3 regions of the Nitrogeniibacter aestuarii genome follow, and region 3 is predicted to be linked to each of the others. Evidence: predicted binding sites of a transcription regulator. Region 3 holds the regulator's gene; each other region holds the start of a gene.
The links. Region 3 encodes sigma-54, which starts transcription at its own class of promoters, with help from an activator protein. Its sites were predicted from a motif close to TGGCACGCTTNCTGCTNA; they were not measured.

Region 1 (8,142 bases), 1.3 Mb from region 3:
ACATTGTCGTCCGAGCCGTTGGCGAGCGCCTCTCCGGCCAGCACCCTGGCGGCTTCTTCAAGATCCCGGTACTGGAGCATCAGCTCGAGCATGCGTGAGTTGCTGACGAAGCCATGCACCCCGTCGGTGGTGAGCAGCAGCGTGTCGCCAGGTTGCAACTCGCGGTTCACGTAGTCGACTTCCAGATGGGTGTCGGCCCCGAGGGCGCGGGCGAGGTATTCGCGTCCGCCCTCGCGCAGCACGTGGTCACGGGTGAGGCATTCGAGCGATGTGCCGCGCAGCAGCCACACGCGCGAGTCGCCCGCGTGAAATACATGCAGGGTGTTCGACTTGATGATGGCGGCGGAGATGGTGGTGAGCATGCTGTCGCGGCTCTGGTGGCGCGACGCGTTCTGCCGATAGACCCATTGGTTCAGCTGGCGCAGCACCGTGCCGGCGGCCTTGTTCACGCCCCAGTTGGGCGGCGTGGCCAGGTAGTCGTCGATGAAACCGGTGACCGCCATCTGGCTGGCCACTTCGGATTCCTTGCCGCTGCTCACGCCATCGCAGATGACCGCGATCGCCCCCTTGAGTGCGCGCTCATTCCGCTCGGGCGGCAGCAAGGCGGCGAAGGCGTCCTGATTGACCGCCTTGACCCCGGGTTGGGATGTGCCGCCAAAGCGGACTTCGAGCTCGGTGCTCATGGGTGTGTGTCCATGATGGTGGGATGCTGACGGGGCAAGCATAACCCCGTGGTCGTGCCCCCGGAAATGGCGCGGGCGACCCGAGGGCCGCCCTTGCCTTGTCATCGCGCGTGATGCCGTGCCCCGGTGGAGGAGACCGGGCCGGGGCTCGGCGGACGCGCGCCCTCCCTCAACCTACATTGATCAGTTCGACGGTGCCGTCATCCTTGATTTCGGCCATGTGCCCCTTGGGTTCTTCCATGGCCAGCAGGGCGATGAAGCCCACCACGGCGGTGGCCGCAATCACCAGGAAGAAGGCCTGGTAGCTGACCATCGACAGCACGGTCAGGTAGATCACGGCGCCCACGTTGCCATAGGCCCCGGTCATGCCGGCGATCTGCCCGGTCAGGCGGCGCTTGATCAGCGGCACGGCGGCGAACACGGCGCCTTCCCCGGCCTGCACGAAGAACGAGCAGGCCATGGCGACGACCACGGCCACCCACAGCGGCCAGCTGGCGTTGGTCATGGCCATCAGGGCGTAACCGCCGGCCAGACCGGCCGTGAGAATCAGCAGCGTCTTCTTGCGACCGAAACGGTCGGAGATCCAGCCGCCTCCCGGGCGCGACATCAGGTTCATGAAGGCGTAGGCCGAGGCCACAAGACCGGCCTTGACCGGGTCCAGACCGAAGGTTTCGGAGAAGAACAGCGGCAGCATGGAAACCACGGCCAGTTCGGAGCCGAAGGTGGCGAAATACAGCACGTTGAGCACGGCCACCTGCTTGAACTTGTAGCGATGCATCTCGGGCACGGGGGTGTGGAAGATCTCCTGGTTGACCCGCCACGCGCCGTAGCAGTCGTAGATGAAGATGGCGATCAGGGCGATGTAGATGCCGTTGGCCGCCGCTTCGGAAATGAGCGTCACGCCGGCCGGAGAGAGCTTCCAGGTAAGGACGGCCAGGGCCGCGTACATCGGGATCTTCATGAGCAGCAGGAAGTAGAAATCGCCTTTGCTGGTCACCTCCATGCCGCCGCTCTTCTTGGGCTTGAAGTAGGTCGAACCCTTCGGGGTGTCGGAGACGTTCAGATACCAGATGAACGAGAACACCAGCGACAGGGCGCCCGTCACGCCGATGGCGTAGCGCCAGCCGTCGTCACCACCGAACAGCAGCGCGATGGTCGGCAGCAGCATGGCCGCGGCGGCGGAGCCGAAGTTGCCCCAGCCGCCGTAGATGCCCTCAGCGGTGCCCAGCTCATTGGCCGGGAACCACTCGCTCACCATGCGGATACCGACCACGAAGCCGGCGCCGATGAAACCCATCATGAAACGGGCGATGGCGGCCTGGGCGAAGTCGTCGGCCATGGCGAACATGAAACACGGGATGCTCGAGACGAACAGCAACGCCGCATAGGTGATGCGCGGGCCGTATTTGTCGGTGAGCATGCCGATGAGGATCCGCGCGGGAATCGTCAGCGCCACGTTGAGGATCAGCAGCGTCTTGACCTGGGCTTTCTCAAGCCCGAGGGACGCGGCGATGGCACCGAGCAGCGGCGCGTGGTTGAACCACACGAAGAAGGTGATGAAAAAGACCATCCACGACAGGTGGAGGATTTTCATCTTGCCGGTAAAGGACAGGAGATTGAATTTTTCCTGGCTCATGGGGAACCTCTTGAATATAAAAGATTTGCTCTCTGCCTCAGCGTCTTGCTCAGGCGTACGAAGCCCCTGCCGGCACCGCGTCGGCGGCGCCAGCTGTGGTCTTGTGGTGGGGCTTGTGTGTGGTCTTAGGTTTGCAGCAGCACGTTGCCGTCTTCGATCTTGACGGCAAACGGTTTGGTGCAACCCACGTCCGGCGCCACGGCTTCGCCGTTTTCCATCTGGATCTTCCAGTTGTGCAGCGGGCAGATCACGGTGCGACCGGAGACGATGCCCTGGGACAGCGGCCCGCCCTTGTGCGGGCACTTGTCATGCATGGCAAACACTTCATCCTCGCGGTTGCGGAAGATCGCGATGTCGCCGTGGGCCTCGGTCCTGACCACGCGCGAGCCGAGCACGGGAATGTCGGTCAGCGCGCAGATCTGGTGCCAGGTGGCGTTGTCGATGGTGGTACTCATGGTCTTCAATTCCTTGGCAATCAGACGGCGAAATCTTCAAACGCGGCGCGCAGCTCGGGCTTCTCGGCACGGTCGGCCCACGGGTCGTTGTAGCCCTGAAGGGCGAACAGCAGGCGCTCGTACAGGGCCTTGCGGTTCTCGGCATCCTCGAGCACCTTCGACTTCACGTAGTCGAGGCCCACGCGCTCCACGTAATGCACGGTGCGCTCCAGGTAGTAACCCTCTTCGCGGTACAGCTGCAGGAAGGCGCCTGAGATTTCCTTCACCTCTTCATCGGTCTTGGCCTTGCAGAAGAACTGCGCCACTTCCGTCTTGATGCCGCCGTTGCCGGCCACATACAGCTCGTAGCCGGAATCGACGCCGATCACGCCCACGTCCTTGATGCCGGCCTCGGCACAGTTGCGCGGGCAGCCGGACACGGCCAGCTTGACCTTGTGGGGGCTCCACATGCCGAACAGCATCTTCTCGAGCTTGACGCCCATTTCCATGGACTTCTGGGTGCCGAAGCGGCAGTGCTCGGCGCCGACGCAGGTTTTGACCGTGCGGATGGACTTGCCATAGGCGTGGCCGGAGACCATGCCGGCCTTGTTGAGGTCGTGCCAGATCAGCGGCAGATCGGCTTTCTTCACGCCCAGCAGGTCGATGCGCTGACCGCCGGTGACCTTCACGGTCGGCACCTGGTACTTGTCGGCCGCATCGGCGATGGCGCGCAGTTCGTCCGGCGTGGTCAGGCCGCCGAGCATGCGGGGCACCACCGAGTAGGTGCCGTCCTTCTGGATGTTGGCGTGGGCGCGCTCGTTGATGAAGCGGCTCTGCGGATCGTCCGTGCCTTCATGGGGCCAGGTGGAGATCACGTAGTAGTTGAGCGCCGGACGGCAGGACGAACAGCCGTTGGGGGTCTTCCACTGCATGAAGTCCATGGCGGCCTGGGCGGACAGCAGCTTGTTCTCGCGGATGGCAGCACGCACTTCGCCGTGCGAATAGTCGGTACAGCCGCATACCGCCTTGTTGTTGGAATCGGCCGGGGTGTAGGCGCCGCCAATGGTGGAGGCCAGGATCTGCTCAACCAGTCCGGTGCAGGAGCCGCAGGAACTGGAGGCCTTGGTGTGCTTGCGCACCTCGTCGAGCGAAAAGAGGCCGTTGGCCTTGATGGCCTTGACGATGTCGCCCTTGCACACACCGTTGCAGCCGCACACTTCGGCTTCGTCGGGCATGGCGGAGGCCGAGTTCTGGCCCTTGTGGCCGGCGTCGCCCAGGTGGCTGTTGCCGAACAGCAAGTGGTCGCGCAACTCGGAGATGTCCTGCTCGTCCTTGAGCATCTGGAAGTACCAGGCGCCGTCCTTGGTGTCGCCGTACATCACGGCGCCGACCAGCTTGTCGTCCTTGAGCACCACGCGCTTGTACACGCCCGCACCCGGATCGTGCAGCACGATGTCTTCGGTGCCTTCGCCGCCGCTGAAATTGCCGGCAGAGAACACGTCGATGCCGGTGACCTTGAGCTTGGTGGAGGTGACCGAGCCTTCATAGCGGCCGATGCCGTACATGGCCAGGTGGTTCGCACACACCTTGGCCTGCTCGAACAGTGGCGCCACCAGACCGTAGGCGATGCCGCGGTGGTTGGCGCACTCACCCACGGCATACACGCGCGGGTCGTAGGTCTGCAGCGTATCGTTCACCACGATGCCGCGATCGCAGTGGATGCCGGCCGATTCGGCCAGCGCGGTGTTCGGGCGGATACCGGCGGCCATCACCACCAGGTCGGCCGGGATGGACGAGCCGTCCTTGAAGACCACCTTGGAAACGCGCCCGTCCTCGCCCTTCTGCAACTCGGCGGTGAAGGCAGGCAGCTTGAACTTGAGGCCCTTCTCTTCGAGCGACTTCTGCAGCATCTTCGCGGCCACTTCATCGAGCTGGCGCTCCATGATCCAGTCGGAGATGTGCACCACGGTCACGTCCATGCCGCGCAGGGCCAGGCCGTTGGCCGCTTCCAGACCCAGCAGGCCGGCACCGATCACGACAGCGTGCTTGTGGTTGGCGGCCGCGTCGATCATGGCGTCGGTGTCGGCGATGTCGCGATAGGCGATCACGCCCGGCAGGTCGGCGCCGGGGATCGGCAGCATGAAGGGGTTCGAGCCGGTGGCCAGCAGCAGGCGGTCGTATTCAACCTCGTCACCGTTCTCGGCCACCACCTTGCGGCCCTTGCGATCGATCTTGACCACCTTGTTGTTCAGGCGCAGATCGATATCGTTGTCCTTGTACCAGTCCAGGTCATTCAGAATGATGTCCTGGATGGTCATTTCGCCCGCCAGCACCGGCGAGAGCAGGATGCGGTTGTAGTTGGGGTGCGGTTCGGCCCCGAACACCGTGATGTCGTACATCCCGGGGGCGATCTTGATCAGTTCTTCCAGGGTGCGCACACCGGCCATCCCGTTCCCGACCATCACCAGCTTCAGCTTGCTCATCGTTCAATCCTTGCATGTGAAGTTGGCACTCGAAACCATTCGTGATTTCGAATCGCAGCCGATCGCCGTTAACCGGGTGCCTGATGCCTTTCAATTTCAGACCAGCGCGTTTGTGCGCTGCACGGTGAAACTCTTAGCAAGCGGTGTGCCACGTAAAAAAGCCCCGATTTTCGGGGCTTTTGAGGGGTAGAACAGATGAGGGCAGCGGTTTTTTGCACTGCCGTGGTGCAAGATGCACCTTTGGTGCGCATTGATTACTTCTGGTGCGTGCGCCCAAAAATGATGCACAGCGAGAAAATGATCACCGCTGCAAAGCACACGAAGGACCAGTTGGCGATCGACAGACCGAGAAAGCTCCAGTCGATGGCCGTGCATTCCCCTTCGCCCTGGAAAATCATCGGCAGCAGTTCGGTCAGCGGAAAACTCTCCATCAGGTATTCCAGCCCCGGACCGCATTCGGGAATTTCGGGCGGGAAGCGCTGAATCCAGCTCTGGCGTGCGGCCACGCCGATGCCGGCCACGGCGACACCGCCGATCAGGGCACCCCAGACCTTGCGACCTGTCCCACGGCTACCGTGGGCCGCCGCCAGTGCGCCCAGCAGACCGACCACGACAAAGGCGTAACGCTGCATGATGCACATGGGGCAGGGCACGAGCCCGACCACATGCTGAAGATAGAGGCCGTAACCCAGGAGGCCGAAAACCACAACGGTGAGGACCGCAAAGGGCAGGCGGGGACGGCGGAGCAGGTCGAGCAGCATGATGGACAGAAGCGGAAACGGGAAGGCTCGATTCTAGCAGCAGGTGTTTTTCGACCGTGTTGCTTTGACTGGCCTCAGTGATGCATATGAGCGGGTGGCGCGGGCTCGGGCGGCGCGTCGATGATCCCCAGCGAAGTGCACAGCTGGTTGAACAGGCCGGGCTCGGCAGGGTCGGTCTGCGCAGCCAGCCAGGGCGCGAAGACGACGATGACGGTGATCGTGGCGCACAGCAGGACGATGCGCACAGTACTTGGGGAGAGCATCTCCGAGAATCTAGACTGAAAGCAGCGTTTCAGGCCGGCGCTGCGACGATGGGTCGCGCTGTCGGTGCCGTTGGTCGATGGCTGGACAGGCAGGGCGAACCATGGAACTGATTCAACTGGTGTATATCAGCCGCGCCACCCGGGCCATGGCGGCAGACGATCTGCTGGCCTTGCTCGAGGTTTCGCGTCGGCGAAACAAGCGCGAAGGCATCACCGGCTTGCTGGTCTATCACGGCGAGACCTTCATGCAGGTGCTCGAAGGGGACGAACCTCGTGTCGGCGCCTTGTACGAGGACATCGTTCGCGACCCGCGCAACAGCCAGAATCACCTGCTTTACGAGTCGAAGATTGCGGTGCGCGAGTTTGCGACCTGGGCCATGGCCTTCGTGCCGCCCGAGGCGATCGACCCCAATCAGCTGGTGGCGTTTTCGCCGTTTCTCGACCCGTCGAAAGACACGGCTGCGTTGGCGGATCGCCGTGCCACGGCACATCGTTTCATGGTGGCCTTGCGGGACGACATGCTGCGTCGCCCCGGGCACGCCTGAGCATCGCGCCGACGCGCTACGCCGAGAACAGCCGCTGGGTGCCCAGAAAGATCAGCACGCCGCCAGCGGCCAGGCGCAGCCAGAACCCCAGCCAGGCACGATCATCCACCATTCGCCGCCCCAGCAGGCCGAAGGCCGGCACCAGCAGGATCAGCGGTGTTACCCCGGCGCCGATGCCGAAGGCCAGCCCGTGACCCAACCCCTGCGCCAGGCTGCCCGAGCTGGCGCACACCCCGATCAGCCACCCCAGCGGCGCGCACGGCGTCAGGCTCATGGCGGCGCCCATGAGCAGCGGCGGTGTGGCGCTGAGGCGATGGCGGGTGCACGTGGACACGGCGCCGGCACGCGCCGGATGATAAGTGACCGGCCGCGTGTCGCCGGATGCCGGCGCTGTCGGGCCGGTGGGCGCGCCCGAGGCCATCAACCACAGACCCGCCAGCGTGCTGGCCACGCCGAGGGCCAGCATCCCCGGACGGCCCTGCGGCGCCGTCAGCAACCATTGCCCCATCTGACCGGCCACCGCCCCTAGCGCGGCATAGGCCATGACACGCCCGAGAATGAAGGCGGCGGTATGGCGCCAGGTCTCCCGACGGCTGCCGGCACGACCGAGCGCCCAGGTGCCCATGAAGGGCAGGCACGTGACCGTGCACGCCGTCAGGCCCATGGACAGCCCCAGCAGCAGGGCGCCGGCCAGCCCGATCCGGCCGTCAGGTGCCACCCAGGCGGCCAGAACGTCCGGGCTCACGGCCGCTCCGGCGCGGGGCGGGGCAGGCGCTTGAGCGGCTTGACGTCCCCCTGGGGCGATTCGCCTTTGACGCGGCGCTTGTAGTAGGCACGGCTTGAGCGGAACAGGCGCCAGGGGCCGAACTTGAGCGCAATCACATCGTCGTCGGGGCAGTATTCGGCGCATCGACCGCACAGGGTGCAGTCTTCATGAAAGGCCGCGCGCCCCGATTGAGACTGGATTTTGTGGATATCCATGGGGCACGCCTGGGTACAGATGCCGCACCGGGTGCACTTGTCGTGCGGGCGCTTGACCAGTCGCGTCAGGGACAGGTGGCGAAAGGCGCCGTTGAGGGCCAGCATGGGGCACATGCGGCAGAAGGGCTGGCGGATGGCCAGAGCGCTCACGGCAACGAAACCGAACAGGGTGTTGCCCAGGGCGCCGATGGCAAAGCTCAGGGGGCTGGCGGCGTTGATCGAGAGCTGCTCGGTGTTGCCGCTGAGCAGGGTGGTGGCGATGCGGGCGGGGCACACGTCGCAGTAGGGATTGCCGAATTCGTGCGGCGTCACCCCCAGCCCGGTGAGCAGGGGCAGGGCCAGCACCAGGCCCAGCA
Region 2 (8,142 bases), 660 kb from region 3:
TCGCCGTCGGCGTAGGCTTCGATGCTTGGAAACACGTCGGACTCAACCCCCTCGCCCTGCAGCAGGCGCACGGCCTCCTTGAGCTGTTCCTCGCTGGCGCCGACTTTGCAGCCTTCATCGGCGAATTCACCGGCGAGCAGTTCGCACAGATCGTCCGAGGTGATGCCGGCGAGCTTGGCTTCGGTGATGGGGGCACCAAGGCGCTCGGTCAGTGCGGCGACGAAGGCAGGGACATCGAGTCCGTCGAGGGCGCGGGCGGCCAGGGCCAGGCGCAGGGCGGCCTCACGGGAGGCAATGGGCGTCTTGGACATGGTGAGGCTCCTGAGTTTTGGGTTTTGAGCGCACAGCGTGCTCAGCGAAGCATCGACATCGGTGCTTGGATCAGCAAACTGGAGGTGGAACCGCCGACCAGGAGGGCAGCCGACGGTTCCGGGTGCAAGTTTTACTGACTGACAGGCCCGCTCAGAGCGGGCTGATACAGCCGGAAGGACACACGTCCACACACAGGGGCGAGTCTGCGTCGCCATCGCACTCGGTACAGGTCGAGGCGTCGATGGTGTAGAAGATCTTGCCTTTCTGGATCGACTTGGTCGGGCAGACCGGACGGCAGTCGTCACACGCGGTGCACATGTCGGGATCAATCGTCATAGCCATGGTGATTTCTCCTAAAGGTTGAACATCGGGGCCGGACAACGGTGTCCGGCCATGAGATGTCGGGCTTCAGTCCTCGGCCACGCTGAGGCGTTTGGCGCGAAGGGAGATCGGCAGGCGCGGCGGACGGGCAATCGGGTCGATGTAGTAAGACCCGCCGTTATCCAGCTTGAGCTCGCCACCCCATTTTTCGTCCTCGTCGAACTCGATGGACTCGATCGAGGCTTCCAGATCCCGCTTGGGGAGGTAGAAGACCAGACCGCCCTCGTCGTTCTTGCGGATCATGATGTTTGCCATGCTTACGCTCCTTGTGGCGTAGGTGGCCGCCACGTGCGGGCGCGGAGCGGTGGGTTACGCTCCGCTAACCCACCCTACGATTCCCTAGGGAGGTAGGGTGGGTTAGGCCGCCCGCGGCGGCCGTAACCCACCGTTTACCGAACCAGATCGAAGTTGTAGTCGGTGGTCCCCATGCCGATCGTTTCCTTGTCGAGTTGCTCAAGGACAGCGTTGGTCAGCGTGGTGACAACCTGGATCACACCTTCGTAGCCCATGGTGGTCTGGCGATGCAGGTGGTGACGATCGAAGAGCGGGAAGCCCAGACGGATCAGCGGCACTTCGAACTCTTCACCCTTGTGGCGGGTGTCACGCTGGATGTACTTGCCGTACGAGTTGCCGATCAGGAAATCGGGCTTGTCGGTGAAGCACAGGCTGCGCAGGTGCCACAGGTCCTTGCCGATATGCACGGTGGCGTTCTGGCCGAAGGGGCTCTCTTCGAGCATCTTGGTCAGGGCCTTGCCGAAACGCTTGTTGGCGTTATGAACCAGCACGTGGGTCGGCTCGGCGCCGCACTCGAGCAGGATCTTGACCATGCCGCGCACGAAGTCCGGATCGCCGTAGAGGGCGAACTTCTTGCCATGCAGCCAGGCGTGGCTGTCGGCCATCACATCCACCGCACGACCGCGCTCGATCTCGAGGGACTCGGGGATCGGCTTGCCGGTGATCTTGCTCACTTCCATCAGGAACGCGTCGGTCCAGTCGATACCCATCGGGATCTCGAGCTTGGGCACTTCGTGGTTCCAGGTGTTTTCAACGAATTTCTTCGTCTTTTCGAGCTGGGCCGGCTGCAGCAGCAGGGTATTGTAGGCGTTCGGGGCGTCCTTGATCTCGTCGATGGTGGTGCCGCCGGAGTACATGCGGAATTCGCCGTCAGACGGGGTGTCGAACACTTCGGACGGATCGGACAGCATGGTGTAATCCACGCCCATCTCGGTGAGCATGCGCTTGACCACACGGTAGTTGCCCAGGTAGGTCTCGAAGCCAGCGACCAGGTTCACCTTGCCGTTGGAACCGACCACCTTGCCTTCCATGTTGTTCAGCGTGAAGGAACGCAGGATGCCTTCTTCCATGTTGTCCCAGCCGGTCGTGTGCGAGCCGACGAAGGACGGGGTGTGGGCGAAGGGCACCGGGTATTCCTGGGGAATGTGACCTTCCTTCTTGCTGTTGTTGATGAAGGCGTTCAGGTCATCACCGATCACCTCGGCCATGCAGGTGGTGGAAACAGCGATCATGTCCGGCTGGTACATGGCCTTGGCGTTGGCCAGGCCGTCGAACATGTTCTTCTGCCCACCGAACACCGCTGCATCTTCCGTCATCGAGTCGGACACGCAGGAGCACGGCTCCTTGAAGTGACGGTTGAAGTAGGTGCGGAAGTAGGCCACGCAACCCTGGGAGCCATGAACATACGGCAGGGTCTTGTGGAAGCCCGAGGCACACAGCACGGCGCCCAGCGGCTGGCAGGCCTTGGCCGGATCGACGGTCAGCGCTTCACGCTGGAAGTTGAGATCCTGGTACTCCTGGGTCGTGGTCCACATGAAGGTGTCCCAGATCTTTTCCTTGGAGTGGTTCTCTTCGAAAACCTGTTGCTTGTTGCCGAGGGACTCTTTGTAGTCGTCGTCGCGGAACAGCGGATAGCACGGCTTGATCTTGTCTGCGGTTTGCATTGCGTTTCTCCACGCCCCTGCTGCTCATCTGCAGACAGGGGCACAAGAATTAAATGATGTGTGCGTTGTTACGCGACCTTCTGGAGCTCGTCCGGGGCAGCGGCCTTCTTCCAGGGCGGGACCATGTTGTCCCAGATCGGGTTCGACAGAGCGATGTCCATGTCGCGGGCAAAGATGGCGAAACCGTCGTAGCCGTGGTACGGGCCGGAGTAGTCCCAGGAGTGCATCTGGCGGAGCGGAATGCCCATCTTCTGGAAGATGTACTTCTCCTTGATGCCGGAGCCGACCATGTCGGGCTTGAGCGCTTTGACGAACTCTTCGAGCTCGAAGCCGGTGACGTCGTCGTACAGCAGGGTGGCGTCACCCATCTCCTTGATGGTGCGGTCGTAATCGTCGTTGTGGGCGAATTCGTAGCCCGTGCCGATCACTTCCATACCGAGGTCTTCGTACGCACCGATCACGTGACGCGGGCGCAGACCGCCGACGTACAGCATGACTTTCTTGCCTTCCAGCCGCGGGCGGTACTTGGCGATGACTTCGTCCATCATCGGCTGGTACTTGGCGATCACCTGTTCGCACTTCTCCTTGATGGAGTCGTCGAAGAAGGCGGCAATGCGGCGCAGGGATTCGATGATCTTGGTCGGGCCGAAGAAGTTGTATTCCATGTAGGGAATGCCGTACTTCTCTTCCATGTGGCGGCTGATGTAGTTCATCGAGCGGTAGCAGTGCAGCAGGTTCAGCTTCACTTTCGGCGTGTTCATCATTTCAGCGATGGTGCCGTCGCCGGACCACTGGGCAACCACGCGCAGGCCCATTTCCTCGAGGAGGATACGGGAGGCCCAGGCATCGCCACCGATGTTGTAGTCGCCGATGATGGCCACGTCGTAGGGGGTGGAGTCATAGTCCTGACCATCACGCTTGTCGAGCACCCAGTCACGGATGGCATCGTTGGCGATGTGGTGGCCGAGGGACTGCGACACTCCGCGGAAGCCTTCGCAGCGCACCGGCACAACCGGCTTGTCGATGGTGGCGGAAGCCTTCTTGGAGACGGCTTCGATGTCGTCACCGATCAGACCGATCGGGCACTCGGACTGCACGGAGATACCCTTGTGCAGCGGGAACAGCAGTTCGATCTCTTCGATCAGCTTGGCGAGTTTCTTGTCGCCGCCGAAGACGATGTCCTTCTCCTGGAAGTCGGAGGTGAAGTTCATCGTGCCGAAGGTATCGACGCCGGTAGTGCCGACGTAGTAGTTACGACGACCGGCGCGGGAGTACTGACCGCAACCGACGGGGCCGTGGGAGATGTGGATCATGTCCTTGATCGGACCCCACACCACACCCTTGGAACCGGCATAGGCACAGCCGCGGATGGTCATCACGCCCGGCAGCGACTTGCGGTTGGACGTAATGCACTTCTTGGATTGCTCAACTTCGTGATCGTTGACCGCCAGGTGCTTCTTGCGGTCCTTCTTGGCTTTTTCGGGATAAACCTCGAGCACCTCGGCGATGAGGGCTTCGGTTTCGTCACGGGTCAGTACAGCCATTTCATTTCTCCTTCGACATCTGCGCCAATCCGCGCAAGACATCAAAAAAACGTGACTTCAATCTGAACCCGACGGGGCGTCATGCCCCGTCAGGCGGGGGCAATCAGCCAGCGGCCAGCTCTTCAGCGGTCTTGCCGACGATGGACTCGTCTTCCGCTTCCATGATGCCGAACTCCATCAGCAGCTCTTCGAGCTCTTCCATCTCGATCGGGGTCGGGATGACGAAGTTGGTGTTCTGGTCGATCTTGCGGGCAAGCGCACGGTACTCGTCGGCCTGCTTGTGCTTCGGGTCATACTCGATGACCGTCATGCGGCGGATCTCGGCGTGCTGCACAGCGTTGTCACGCGGCACGAAGTGGATCATGGTGGTGCCCAGGCGCTCGGCCAGAGCCATGATCAGTTCGTCTTCGCGGTCGGTGTTGCGGCTGTTGCAGATCAGGCCGGCCAGACGCACGCCACCGGAGTTGGCGTACTTCACGATGCCCTTGGAGATGTTGTTGGCCGCATACATGGCCATCATCTCGCCGGAGCAGACGATGTAGATTTCCTGAGCCTTGTTCTCGCGGATGGGCATGGCGAAACCACCACACACCACGTCGCCGAGCACGTCGTAGAACACGAAGTCCAGGTCTTCGTCGTAGGCGCCTTCTTCTTCCAGGAAGTTGATGGCGGTGATGACGCCGCGGCCGGCGCAGCCCACGCCAGGCTCCGGACCACCGGACTCAACGCACTTGGTGCCGCCGAAACCGACGGAGAGCACGTCTTCGAGTTCGAGGTCTTCCACCGAACCGGCTTCAGCAGCCAGGTGCATCACGGTGGTTTGAGCCTTGGAGTGGAGGATGAGTCGGGTCGAGTCGGCCTTGGGGTCGCAGCCCACGATCATCACCTTCTTGCCGGATTCGGCCAGCGCAGCCACGAGGTTCTGGGTGGTGGTGGACTTGCCGATACCGCCCTTACCGTAGATGGCACATTGACGCAATTTAGCCATGGTGTAATCTCCTTAATCTGTCAGTCGGTTTGCGAGGATTGTTGAGAGTCGCGCCTCTTCCTCTGCACAACGCGTGCCAGGCCGGCTGGCAGCCTCTAAGGGTTTGTAAACACAATGGATTCTGATCGGACCGACAAGGCTGTTGCGTCGGCGACATGCGACAATAACCCCACGACTTGTCGGGGTAACGACAAATCCCCGACGGCTGACGCATCCACCCTGCCCGCCTACGCACGCCTGCCCATCAATCGCTGCAACCTGCCGGCGGTCATCCTCGGCGGCATCACCTTCCAGCGCTACCCGACCCCGATCCACATCGACGGCATTCGCGAGCTGCATCGCGACCTGTTCCGCCGTCTGGAGGCCCAGCCCGATGTGGCGGCACGTGTGGACGTGTTTCGGGACTACCTGACGGTGCGTTTCTGTCTGGAAGAACTCGAAGCGGCCGGCTACACCGGCGGGGCCAGACAGAAGAAGCGCGCCCGCGCCAACTGGGAGCGGCTCATCCGCGGCTGGAGTTTCAATTCGGACAACCGCGAGGGGGCGGTGCTCAAGGCCTGGGTGGAATCCCGGTTCGGGCTGGTGCCGCGTTTTCACGGGGAATCGCTGCGTGACCCCTCATCGCCGGCCTGGTATCGCTATCAGGAAGACCGCAGCCGCGGTCTCTACGGCACCAACGCCCTCGAAGCCCAGCTCGATCTGCTCTACACCTGGTGCCAATATGAACTGACGGTCCGCCACCGGGCGGTGCGCCACATCACGCTCTACCGGGGGGTCAATCGCATCGGCGACCACGAGGTTCTGGGCGAGACCGAGCACGGTAACCCGATCATCCTGCTCAACAACCTCAGCTCCTTCACCGCCAGCCGCGACCGCGCTGGCGAGTTCGGCGACTACATCCTGTGCGCCGACATCCCCATGGAGAAGATCCTCTACCACTACGGACTGATGCCCGACCGGCTGCAGGGCGAGGGTGAGTTTCTCGTGATCGGCGGCGTTGTGGAGGTCAATCTGTCCACGTGAGTGGCGTCCCGCACCGGTCAGGCGCCATCGGTTGTGCTGCCATCGGTATCGGGTGTTCAGCCCTGCACCGGGGGCAGGGTGCGGACATCGGGGCGTGCAATCCGCAGCCGAAAGCGCCGTGATCCGTCTCACGCAGTGGTATCACACCTTGTGATTGACCAGAGAATGCTGTTGGCATAGTCTTCACGCCTATGACATCGAACCGCCCCCGTCGCCGCATCCTGCGCTGGTACATCCTCGGCGGCCCCCTGTTCGGAGCGCTGCTGATGACGGTCGGCTTCATCCTGTTCATCGTGCTGCCCGACCTCATCCACGACCCGGACAACCAGTTTGGCCATGACCGTTGGGGCGAATTCGGCGGCGCCATCGCGCTGATCCTGATGTTCGCGTATCCCGTGGGCCTGCTGCCAGCCACTGCTGCCGGTCTCTGCCACCGCTACCTGCGAGGACGGCTCGGTCAGGCGCGCCCCCGGTTGATCGGCCTTGTCTGTGCAGCCGGCGCTGTCGGCTCGGTCCTGCAGGCGGCGGTGTTCGGTCACCTGCCACGGCTGGAGCTGCTCGTTGCCATCACGACGGCCGCCATTCTTGCTTTCTGGTTGAGCCGTACCGACCACAACCTCAATTGCCAAGGGTCTCCATGATCTCGCTATCCCGCTCGCTCCTCATGACTGCATTCTTCGTCGTTCCCGCGACTGCCCAAACGCAGTCCTCGGCCCTGCCGCCGTTGCCGCTCCAGGTGAAGAGCAAGGTGCAGGAGATGATCCGCGCGTGCCAGGCGGTGGGTGCTCAGCCTGATCGATCGCCGGAGCTGATCCATACCGCCGATCTGACCAATGACGGGATCGATGACTTCGTGGTGAATGAGGGCGGCTTCGTCTGCAAGGGGGCCGCGTCGCTGTTTTCGGGTTCGGGCGGCAGTCAGGCAACGGTGTTTGTCAGCCGAGGAGATGGTCAGGCGAGCGACGTCTTTAGTGCGGGACATGGCGGCGTGCAGATCGATCGAAGCACCACGCCGGCAACGGCACTGTTGATGGTCGGGGGGCCCTTGTGCGGGCAAAAAAAGGCGGTCTCGCGAGCCGAGGCAACTTTCTGCTGGCGTCCGCTCCTCTGGAATGCGAAAACCCGCACCATGGACTTCGCGCCGGTCGCGCAGATCCGTCCCGTCAGGTAAGGCCAGGTGCCGGGGCCCCTGGGCACCACGGCACATGCCCGATGAGATTCCGGCGCATGGCAACGGCATTGCCATGCAAGCCCTTGTAGAATCGCTGGAGATTTCCATCGAGGGAGCCCCATGTCTTGCGGCCCGGATTTCAGTGCGCTTGAGCCACTGACCTATCACACCAGGGTGGTGGATTATCTGCGCACCCATGAACCGGAGGTCTGGCGCTGGGCAAGCGAGCGCACGCTGGGCTCCGAACAGCTCGAATCCCTGCGCGCAGAGCTGTTGCGCGACACCTACCGGATCGACGCGCAGGCGCACGGGGACGTGCATGCCGCGCTGGCAACCGCCATGCAGCGCCTCGGTCTGGCGGGGACGGCCACACTGTACCAGTCCTCCGGGCTGGAAATGAACGCCTCGCTGGTCTTTGTGCCCGGCGAGATCCACATGGTGCTGCAAGGCCCCTTGCTCGAGCGCCTGTCACCCGAAGAACTGCTGGCGGTGTTCGGCCATGAACTGGCGCATCACCTGTTGTGGTCCCGCGACGACGGGCAGTTCCTCGTCGCCGACCGCATCCTGCACGACGCGATATCGGCACAGGGTTCGAGCGATAGCCACCGGGAGACCTACCGACGCTACAGCCTGCATACCGAGGTCTTCGCCGATCGCGGTAGTGCCATCGCAGCCGGTGCGCTCGAGCCTGCGATCACCACCCTGGTCAAGGTGGTGACCGGCATCGGCACGGTGGACGCGGCGGCCTACCTGCGCCAGGCCGAG
Region 3 (8,142 bases):
GACCGCAGCGCGAAGCTCTTCGAGCAGCATGTCGCGCCAGTCGTCGAAGCTGCGGGATTCGTCCTCGGCGGTGCGATTGGCCTGCAGCGTCCAGAATTGATGCGTTTTGCGCGTGCCGTCGGGCAGGACTTCCATCAGGTGACCCGGCGGCAGCTTGCGTACGCCGCGCAGCAGCGTGTAGGGCGCGGGGACGACGGCGTGGAAAGAGAGGTAACTGTTCAACGCCACCGGGTCGATGGCGGTGTCGACGCCGCCTGCCTTGACCAGGGCCGGCAAGGACGACGCAAAGCGCAGCGCGCCGTCCACTTCGGTGTAGTAAAACGGTTTGATGCCCAGGCGATCACGACCAAACAGCACCTTGCCGGAATCACGCTCCCAGATGGCGAAGGCAAACATGCCGTTGAGGCGCTTGACGAAGTCGGGGCCCCAGGCGTGATAGGCCTTGAGGAGGACCTCGGTGTCACCATGGGAGTAGAAGGTGTAGCCCATGCCCTCGAGCTCGCGATGCAGCTCGGGGTGGTTATAGACCGCACCATTGAAGACGATGCCGAGCCCCAGCGCCGGGTCGAACATGGGCTGGGCGGCCGCTTCGGTCAGGTCCATGATCTTGAGCCGGCGATGGCCGAAGCCACGGCCCAGTTGCATGTGGACGCCAGCCCCGTCAGGTCCCCGTTTCTCTTGTGCGCCGACGATGCAGGCAAGTGCCTGCGCGTCGGGCATCTGCCCGTCAAACCTGATTTCACCAGCAATGCCGCACATGCCATCTCCTTTCTCGAGTTTCCGGATCGGACATCCGCCCTCACCGGCGGATGTATCGGCAAAACGCTCGCGCATCGGGTGATTTGATGCGCTGCCGTTGCGGGTGCTGCTAAAGGGCGACACCAGCCGTCGCACGACTCAGTCGCGATGCCCAAGGCATCTGACCACAGACCAGGCCTGCGGGTGGCCGGCAACGACGACACCCGAAGCTTTCCGGGAGCGTTTCGCACTTTGCTTCGCGCGGCACCGGCCACAGGGCCACGCGAGACAAGCGTTACATTCTAACAAACTAATTTTGCGCAAACGTTTCGTCACATTTGCAGCCCATTCGGCGCGGGCGCTATGCTGGCGCGTCCAAGAAGCCCATTCGACCCATGCCGTCTGAATTCGACCTGATACACCGCTATTTCCAGTGGCCCGTGACCCACACGGACCTGGGTGGCGGCGACGATGCCGCACTCATCACCCCCGCCCCGGGTCACCAGTTGGCCGTATCGGCCGACATGCTGGTTGAGGGACGCCACTTCTTCGAGAACGCCGAGCCCGAAGCCCTGGGCTGGAAATCGCTCGCGGTGAATCTGTCCGACATAGCGGCCATGGGCGGAGTTCCCCGCTGGGCGTTTCTGTCTCTGGCCCTGCCGGCCGTCGATTCCGACTGGCTCGATGGCTTCGCCAGGGGGTTCAGGGCCTGTGCGAGCACCTTCGGCGTGGATCTCGCCGGTGGCGATACGACACGCGGGCCGCTCACCATCAACGTGACCATCATGGGAGAAGTCCCCACCGGAATGGCCATCACACGCGCCGGCGCCCAAGCGGGCGACGAGGTCTGGGTGTCAGGCCAGCCCGGCCGCGCTGCGCTGGCCCTGTGGCATCTGCGTGACGGCACAGCGCTCGATCGGACGATGCGCGATGACTGCATGGCGGCGCTACACCGCCCGCAACCCCGCACCGGACTGGGCATGGGCCTGCGTGGCCTGGCCAGTGCAATGCTCGACGTGTCGGACGGTTTGCTCGGCGACCTGGGGCACATTCTGGCATCCAGCGGCGTGGGCGTTCGCCTCCGCGAAGCGGGCCTGCCCACGGCACTCCTGCTGACCGCCTGTGGCGACGCCGGTCTCGCACACAAAGCCTGCCTGACCGGCGGCGACGATTACGAGTTGCTCTTTACCGCCCCCGCGGCGCACCATGATGCGATCGAAGCCGCCGCGCGCACGGCTGGCGTGCCGGTACATGCCATCGGCACCCTTGTGTCGAGCAACGACGGCTGCCGTATCCAGCGCATCTCCGGCCACATGGAAACACTCGAGATGCGTGGCTTCGACCATTTCACCTCCGATCACTGAACCGACCCAAGACATCACTCGCCCCACCCATGCGACGCCCCGATCTGCAGTTTCTGTTCGCTCATCCGGCACACTTCATCGCGCTCGGCTTTGGCGCCGGTCTATCGCCCAAAGGCCCGGGCACCGCAGGGACACTCGCCGCCTGGCTGCTGTTCCCCTTGCTGAGCACGGCCCTGCCCGAGCCCATGTTGCTGCTCTTCTTGCTGACGGCCTTCGTGCTCGGCGTTTTCGCAGCGGACCGCACCGGCAAGGCGCTTGGCGTCTCTGACCACGGCGCCATCGTCTGGGACGAAATGGTGCCCTTCTGGCTGGTCTTGGCTTTCACACCTGCCACCCTTGGCTGGCAGGCCGCCGCCTTCGTGCTGTTTCGCTTCTTCGATATCGTCAAACCACAACCCGTGGGCTGGGCCGACAGCAAGGTCAAGGGCGGATTCGGTGTCATGCTCGACGACGTGATCGCCGCCGGCTACACCCTGCTGGTGCTGGCCATTGCCATGCGCCTCCTGGAGGCCTGAGACATGAGCATGGATGACGAACTGCTTGAGCTGGCCCTGAGTACCGGCAAAGCCCTGGAGACGCGCGGCTGGATCCTGACCACGGCGGAATCGTGCACCGGCGGCTGGATCGCAGAGGCAATCACGGCCATCTCGGGCAGTTCGGCATGGTTCGACACCGGGTTCGTCACTTACTCCAATGCCGCAAAAATGAGGCTGCTCGCCGTGCCGGAGTCAACGCTCCAGCAATTCGGCGCGGTTTCGACACAAACCGTGGAGGCCATGGTCACCGGGGCACTGGCAAACAGCAATGCAAACGTGGCCATCGCGGTCTCGGGCGTCGCCGGCCCGACGGGCGGCACGCCCGACAAACCCGTCGGCACGGTCTGTCTGGCCTGGTCATGGCCCGGACAGCCGGTTTTTTCGGAAACTTGTCACTTCAACGGCGATCGCACCAGCATCCGTCGCCAGACGGTGATTCACGCACTGAGCTCGATACTGTATAAAGCTACATGAGCAGTCACTGGGAATGCGCCCCCGGAAAAACGGACGCAACACACCAGCAAACTCTGTGCCATAATCATCATCAACCGAAATTGAGGACATTCCACATGGACGACAACAAGGCCAAAGCGCTCGCCGCCGCACTGTCGCAGATCGAAAAACAGTTTGGTAAAGGCTCGATCATGCGCATGGGCGACGACAACCTCGCTCGCGACATCGAAGCCGTCTCGACCGGCTCGCTGGGCCTCGACATCGCGCTGGGCCTGGGTGGCCTGCCCCGTGGACGCGTGGTCGAGATCTACGGCCCGGAATCGTCCGGTAAAACAACGCTGACGCTGCAAGTCATTGCCGAGATGCAGAAACTCGGTGGCACGGCCGCCTTCGTGGATGCCGAGCACGCGCTGGATGTCGGCTACGCCGAGAAGCTGGGTGTCAACATCGACGATCTGCTGGTCTCCCAGCCCGACACCGGCGAACAGGCGCTCGAGATTTCCGACATGCTGGTGCGCTCCGGCGGCATCGACATCGTCGTGATCGACTCGGTGGCAGCCCTGACGCCAAAAGCCGAAATCGAAGGCGAAATGGGCGACCAGCTGCCGGGCCTGCAGGCCCGCCTCATGAGTCAGGCCCTGCGCAAGCTCACCGCCAACATCAAGCGCACCAATACCCTGGTGATCTTCATCAACCAGATCCGCATGAAGATCGGCGTGATGTTCGGCAACCCGGAGACCACCACCGGCGGAAATGCACTGAAGTTCTACTCGTCCGTGCGTATCGACATCCGCCGTACCGGCACCATCAAGAAGGGCGACGAGGTGGTCGGTTCCGAAACCCGCTGCAAGGTCGTCAAGAACAAGGTGGCTCCTCCGTTCAAGCAGGCCAACTTCGACATCCTGTACGGTGAAGGTATCTCCCGCGAGGGCGAAATCATCGATCTGGGCGTTGAGGCCAAGATCGTGGACAAGGCCGGCGCCTGGTATTCGTACAACGGCACAAAGATCGGTCAGGGCAAGGACAACACGCGCGAGTACCTGAAGGCCAACCCGGCCATCGCGCGTGAAATCGAAAACAAGGTTCGCGCCACCTTCAACCTGTCGGCCATGGCCGCCATCGAGGCCGCTGCCGAACCGGTTGAATCGACCGAGGCCTGAGCCCGAGCCTATGGCAGACGCCCTGAAGGCCCGCGCCCTGAGACTGCTCTCGGGGCGCGAGCACAGCCGGGCCGAACTGGCGCGCAAACTGGGCAGCGAAGGCAACCGGGATGAGCTCGACGCACTGCTCGACCGCCTGGAGTCGCTGGATCTGCTCTCCGATGCGCGATTTGCTGAAAGTTATGTTCGCAGCCGCCAGACCCGGATGGGCAACCGGCGATTGCGTCTTGAATTGAAACAGAAGGGCGTGCCCGACCATTTGATCGACGCCGCTCTTGAAGAGGCCACCGACTCGGACGACGCCGTGCGCGCCCGTGAAGTGTGGGAAAAGAAATTTGGCCGGCAGCCGGTCGACGCCCGTGAATGGGCGAAGCAAGCCCGCTTTTTGCAGGGCCGGGGCTTTGCTGCCGACGTGATACACAAGATTCTGAAAGATCGCGACGATGAGCCTGCTTAGGGTCACCGGACTACAGAAGAAGTACAAGTCACGCACCGTGGTGCACGACGTCTCGTTCGAGGTCGGCAGCGGTGAAGTGGTGGGTTTGCTCGGCCCCAACGGCGCGGGCAAGACCACGTGTTTCTACATGATCGTGGGGCTTGTCGCCGCCGACGGCGGACAGATCACCCTCGACGAAGCCGACGTGACCCATCTGCCCATCCATGCGCGCGCGAAGCTTGGCCTGTCTTACCTGCCTCAGGAAATGAGCGTATTTCGCAAGCTCACGGTCGAGGAGAACATCCTTGCGGTGCTGGAGCTTCAGGGCCTGCCCAGGACAGCCCAGCATGAAAAGCTCGAAGAACTGCTCGAAGAACTCGGGATTGCCCACCTGCGCGACAGCACGGCCATCTCGCTTTCCGGGGGTGAGCGGCGCCGATGCGAGATCGCGCGGGCCCTGGCCACGTCGCCACGGCTGATCCTGCTCGACGAGCCGTTTGCCGGCGTTGACCCCATCGCGGTGCTCGATATCCAGAAGATCATTCGCTTCCTGAAGGACCGTGGCATCGGTGTGTTGATCACCGATCACAACGTGCGCGAAACCCTCGGCATCTGCGAGCGCGCATTCATCATCAACTCGGGTGAAGTGCTTGCCAGTGGCACACCATCCGATATCGTGCAAAATGACCAGGTACGTCAGGTCTATCTCGGCGAACATTTCAGACTCTGACAGCGCGATTCCCCATGAAACCCACACTTCAACTCAAACTCTCGCAGCACCTCACGCTGACGCCACAACTGCAGCAGTCCATCAAACTGCTCCAGCTGTCGACGATCGAGTTGAATCAGGAAATCGAGAAGGCACTGCTCGACAACCCGCTGCTTGAGCGTGAAGAGGGCCCCGGCCCCGAAAGCGGCAGTGAGGGCGATGGCGAAGGCGAGCGCAACGAAAGCGAGAGCACCGAGTCCCAGAGCAACGAAGTGCTCGACGCGATGTCCGACTGGGCCAGCTCCAGTTCGGGCAGCAGCAGCAACCGGGACGATGACGACGACAGCGACTTTCAGTCCTTCCACGCCGCCCAGGTATCGCTGCGGGAACACCTCGACCAACAGATTGCACTGACCCCGATGAGCGACCGCGACCGGTCGCTGGTCCGCCTGCTCATGGAAGCTCTCGACGACGATGGCTACCTGACGCAATCACTCGACGACATTCTGGAGATGTTCGATCCGGAGAACGAAGTCGAGATCGAAGACCTGCAGATTGCCCTGCACCACCTGCAGCACCTCGACCCCCCGGGCGTCGGCGCACGCAGCCCGTCCGAATGTCTGGCACTCCAGCTGCGCTCGCTGCCCGAGTCACCCACCCGTGATCTGGCCATGCGCATCGTTGTCGAGCACCTCGAATTGCTGGCCCAGCGCGACTTTGTCCGCCTCCGCCGTAACCTGCAATGCTCGGAAGACAGCCTGCGGGAGGCGCACCACCTCATCTGCAGCCTCAGCCCGCGTCCGTGCGCCGAGTTTGCCCTCAACGACACGCGTTACGTCATCCCGGACGTGGTCGTGCGCAAGGTCCGCGGCCGGTGGACGGCCGCGCTCAACCCCGAGGCCATGCCCAAGCTCAAGGTCAATGCCCTGTATGCGCAATTGCTCCAGCAGAATCGCGGCAACAACGGCGATCTGGGCGGCCAGCTGCAGGAGGCCAAATGGCTGATCAAGAACGTGCAGCAGCGCTTCGACACCATTTTGCGCGTCGCGCAGTCCATCGTTGACCAACAGCGCCAGTTCTTCGATTATGGAGAGGTGGCGATGCGCCCCTTGACGCTGCGCGAGATCGCAGAGGAACTGGAGTTGCACGAGTCGACGATTTCACGCGTCACCACGCAAAAGTACATGTCCACGCCCCGCGGCGTACTGGAGTTCAAGTATTTCTTTGGCAGCCATGTTGCGACCGATACCGGTGGCGCTGCCTCGTCGACCGCCATCCGCGCGTTAATTCGTCAACTTGTGGAGGCTGAAGACCGTAAAAAACCCTTATCCGATTCCAAAATCGCAGATTTACTTGGCCAGCAGGGCATGGTGGTGGCCCGACGCACGGTTGCCAAATACCGTGAGTCCCTCAACATCCCGCCGGTCAGCAAACGCAAGACGATCTGACTACAGGAGCGATCATGAACCTCAATATCACCGGACACCATGTGGAAGTCACGCCCGCCATCCGCGAGTATGTGGAATCCAAGCTGGATCGTGTGATCCGACACTTCGACAACGTCACCAGCGTGAATGTCATCCTGTCGGTCGAGAAGCTGGTCCAGAAAGCTGAAGTGACCCTGCATGTGCGTGGCAAGGATCTGTTCGCCGAAAGCGAAAACGAAGACATGTACGCTGCCATCGACGCCATGACCGACAAGCTCGATCGTCAGGTCCTCAAGTACAAGCAGAAGGTCCAGGGGCACAGCAACGAAGCGCTCAAGCACCAAAGCATCGAATCGTGATCGATTCCCTCGCCGCCTGACCGGGGACAAGGGTTTATAATGCGGGCCAATCCGCTCAATTAACCCGTCCCGCCCCGGCCGGGCGGTCTCGACCCCAAGGGGTCGCAAGAAGTCTCCATGAACCTCATTGCCTCCCTCCTTTCCTCCGATAACGTCCTCGTTGACCTCGAAGCCAGCAGCAAGAAGCGCGTCTTCGAACAGGCAGGCCTGATTTTCGAAAACAATCAGGACATTGGCCGCAGTACGGTCTTCGACAGCCTCTTCGCACGCGAACGGCTCGGCTCTACCGGACTGGGTCAGGGCGTCGCCATCCCGCATGGTCGAATCAAGGGCCTCAAAGAGGCGACCGGAGCGGTCATCCGTCTGAGCACACCGATTCCCTTCGACGCCCCTGACGGCAAACCCGTGGATCTTCTGTTCGTGCTGCTGGTGCCCGAACAGGCCACCGAGCAACACCTTCAGTTGCTGTCAGAGCTCGCGCAGCTGTTCAGCGACAGCGAATTCCGCGATCGCGTCCATCATGCGTCGGATGCGGCTGCCGTACACGCCCTGTTCACCACATGGGGTGCCCATGCGCCAGACCAGCGTCAGCCGCCTCTTTGAGCGAGTTGGCGAACGCCTTGAGCTGACGCACATCTGCGGCACGCTCGACCGGACGCTGTCGGTCTCCGAAGAACGCGTCTGGCCCGCCGATCTCGTCGGGCACCTGAATCTGATTCACCCCGAGCGACTCCAGATCGTCGGCATGGCCGAAATTGCCTGGGCACGTCGCCAGACCGCGAATCGCCTTGCCCGCTATGTCGAGGAAATTCTGTCGGCCCGCCCGCCAGCCATGATCGTGGCTGACGGCTGCGAGGTGCCAGCGACCTTCGAGCGCAAATGTGCGGCGGCTGACGTGGCCCTCTTCCGCTCACCGCAGCCGGCGGCCAGTGTCGTGGATCAACTGCGACTCTATCTGTC

Region 1: the regulator sigma-54 is predicted to act here: its motif matches at 5,370-5,387, upstream of nirB (nitrite reductase large subunit NirB).
Region 2: the regulator sigma-54 is predicted to act here: its motif matches at 5,245-5,262, upstream of nifH (nitrogenase iron protein).

What each region holds. Positions count from the first base shown of each region.
Region 1 is NZ_CP071321.1:3,872,192-3,880,333, reverse strand. Features, by position in the region: gene J0W34_RS17940 (bifunctional protein-serine/threonine kinase/phosphatase) at 1-683, opposite strand, end outside; gene J0W34_RS17935 (NarK family nitrate/nitrite MFS transporter) at 853-2,319, opposite strand; gene nirD (nitrite reductase small subunit NirD) at 2,445-2,774, opposite strand; gene nirB (nitrite reductase large subunit NirB) at 2,795-5,236, opposite strand; gene J0W34_RS17920 (disulfide bond formation protein B) at 5,491-5,997, opposite strand; gene J0W34_RS17915 (hypothetical protein) at 6,072-6,260, opposite strand; gene J0W34_RS17910 (BLUF domain-containing protein) at 6,362-6,805, shown strand; gene J0W34_RS17905 (sulfite exporter TauE/SafE family protein) at 6,822-7,550, opposite strand; gene J0W34_RS17900 (4Fe-4S binding protein) at 7,547-8,142, opposite strand, start outside.
Region 2 is NZ_CP071321.1:4,518,400-4,526,541, reverse strand. Features, by position in the region: gene J0W34_RS21085 (dinitrogenase iron-molybdenum cofactor biosynthesis protein) at 1-311, opposite strand, end outside; gene J0W34_RS21080 (4Fe-4S binding protein) at 463-654, opposite strand; gene nifT (putative nitrogen fixation protein NifT) at 721-948, opposite strand; gene nifK (nitrogenase molybdenum-iron protein subunit beta) at 1,083-2,651, opposite strand; gene nifD (nitrogenase molybdenum-iron protein alpha chain) at 2,720-4,195, opposite strand; gene nifH (nitrogenase iron protein) at 4,299-5,183, opposite strand; gene J0W34_RS21055 (NAD(+)--dinitrogen-reductase ADP-D-ribosyltransferase) at 5,298-6,206, shown strand; gene J0W34_RS21050 (hypothetical protein) at 6,398-6,847, shown strand; gene J0W34_RS21045 (hypothetical protein) at 6,844-7,377, shown strand; gene J0W34_RS21040 (M48 family metalloprotease) at 7,498-8,142, shown strand, end outside.
Region 3 is NZ_CP071321.1:497,719-505,860, reverse strand. Features, by position in the region: gene J0W34_RS02365 (N-acetylglutaminylglutamine amidotransferase) at 1-759, opposite strand, end outside; gene thiL (thiamine-phosphate kinase) at 1,134-2,102, shown strand; gene J0W34_RS02355 (phosphatidylglycerophosphatase A family protein) at 2,132-2,617, shown strand; gene J0W34_RS02350 (CinA family protein) at 2,627-3,112, shown strand; gene recA (recombinase RecA) at 3,208-4,251, shown strand; gene recX (recombination regulator RecX) at 4,262-4,708, shown strand; gene lptB (LPS export ABC transporter ATP-binding protein) at 4,695-5,417, shown strand; gene J0W34_RS02330 (RNA polymerase factor sigma-54) at 5,432-6,844, shown strand; gene hpf (ribosome hibernation-promoting factor, HPF/YfiA family) at 6,859-7,182, shown strand; gene ptsN (PTS IIA-like nitrogen regulatory protein PtsN) at 7,300-7,785, shown strand; gene hprK (HPr(Ser) kinase/phosphatase) at 7,754-8,142, shown strand, end outside.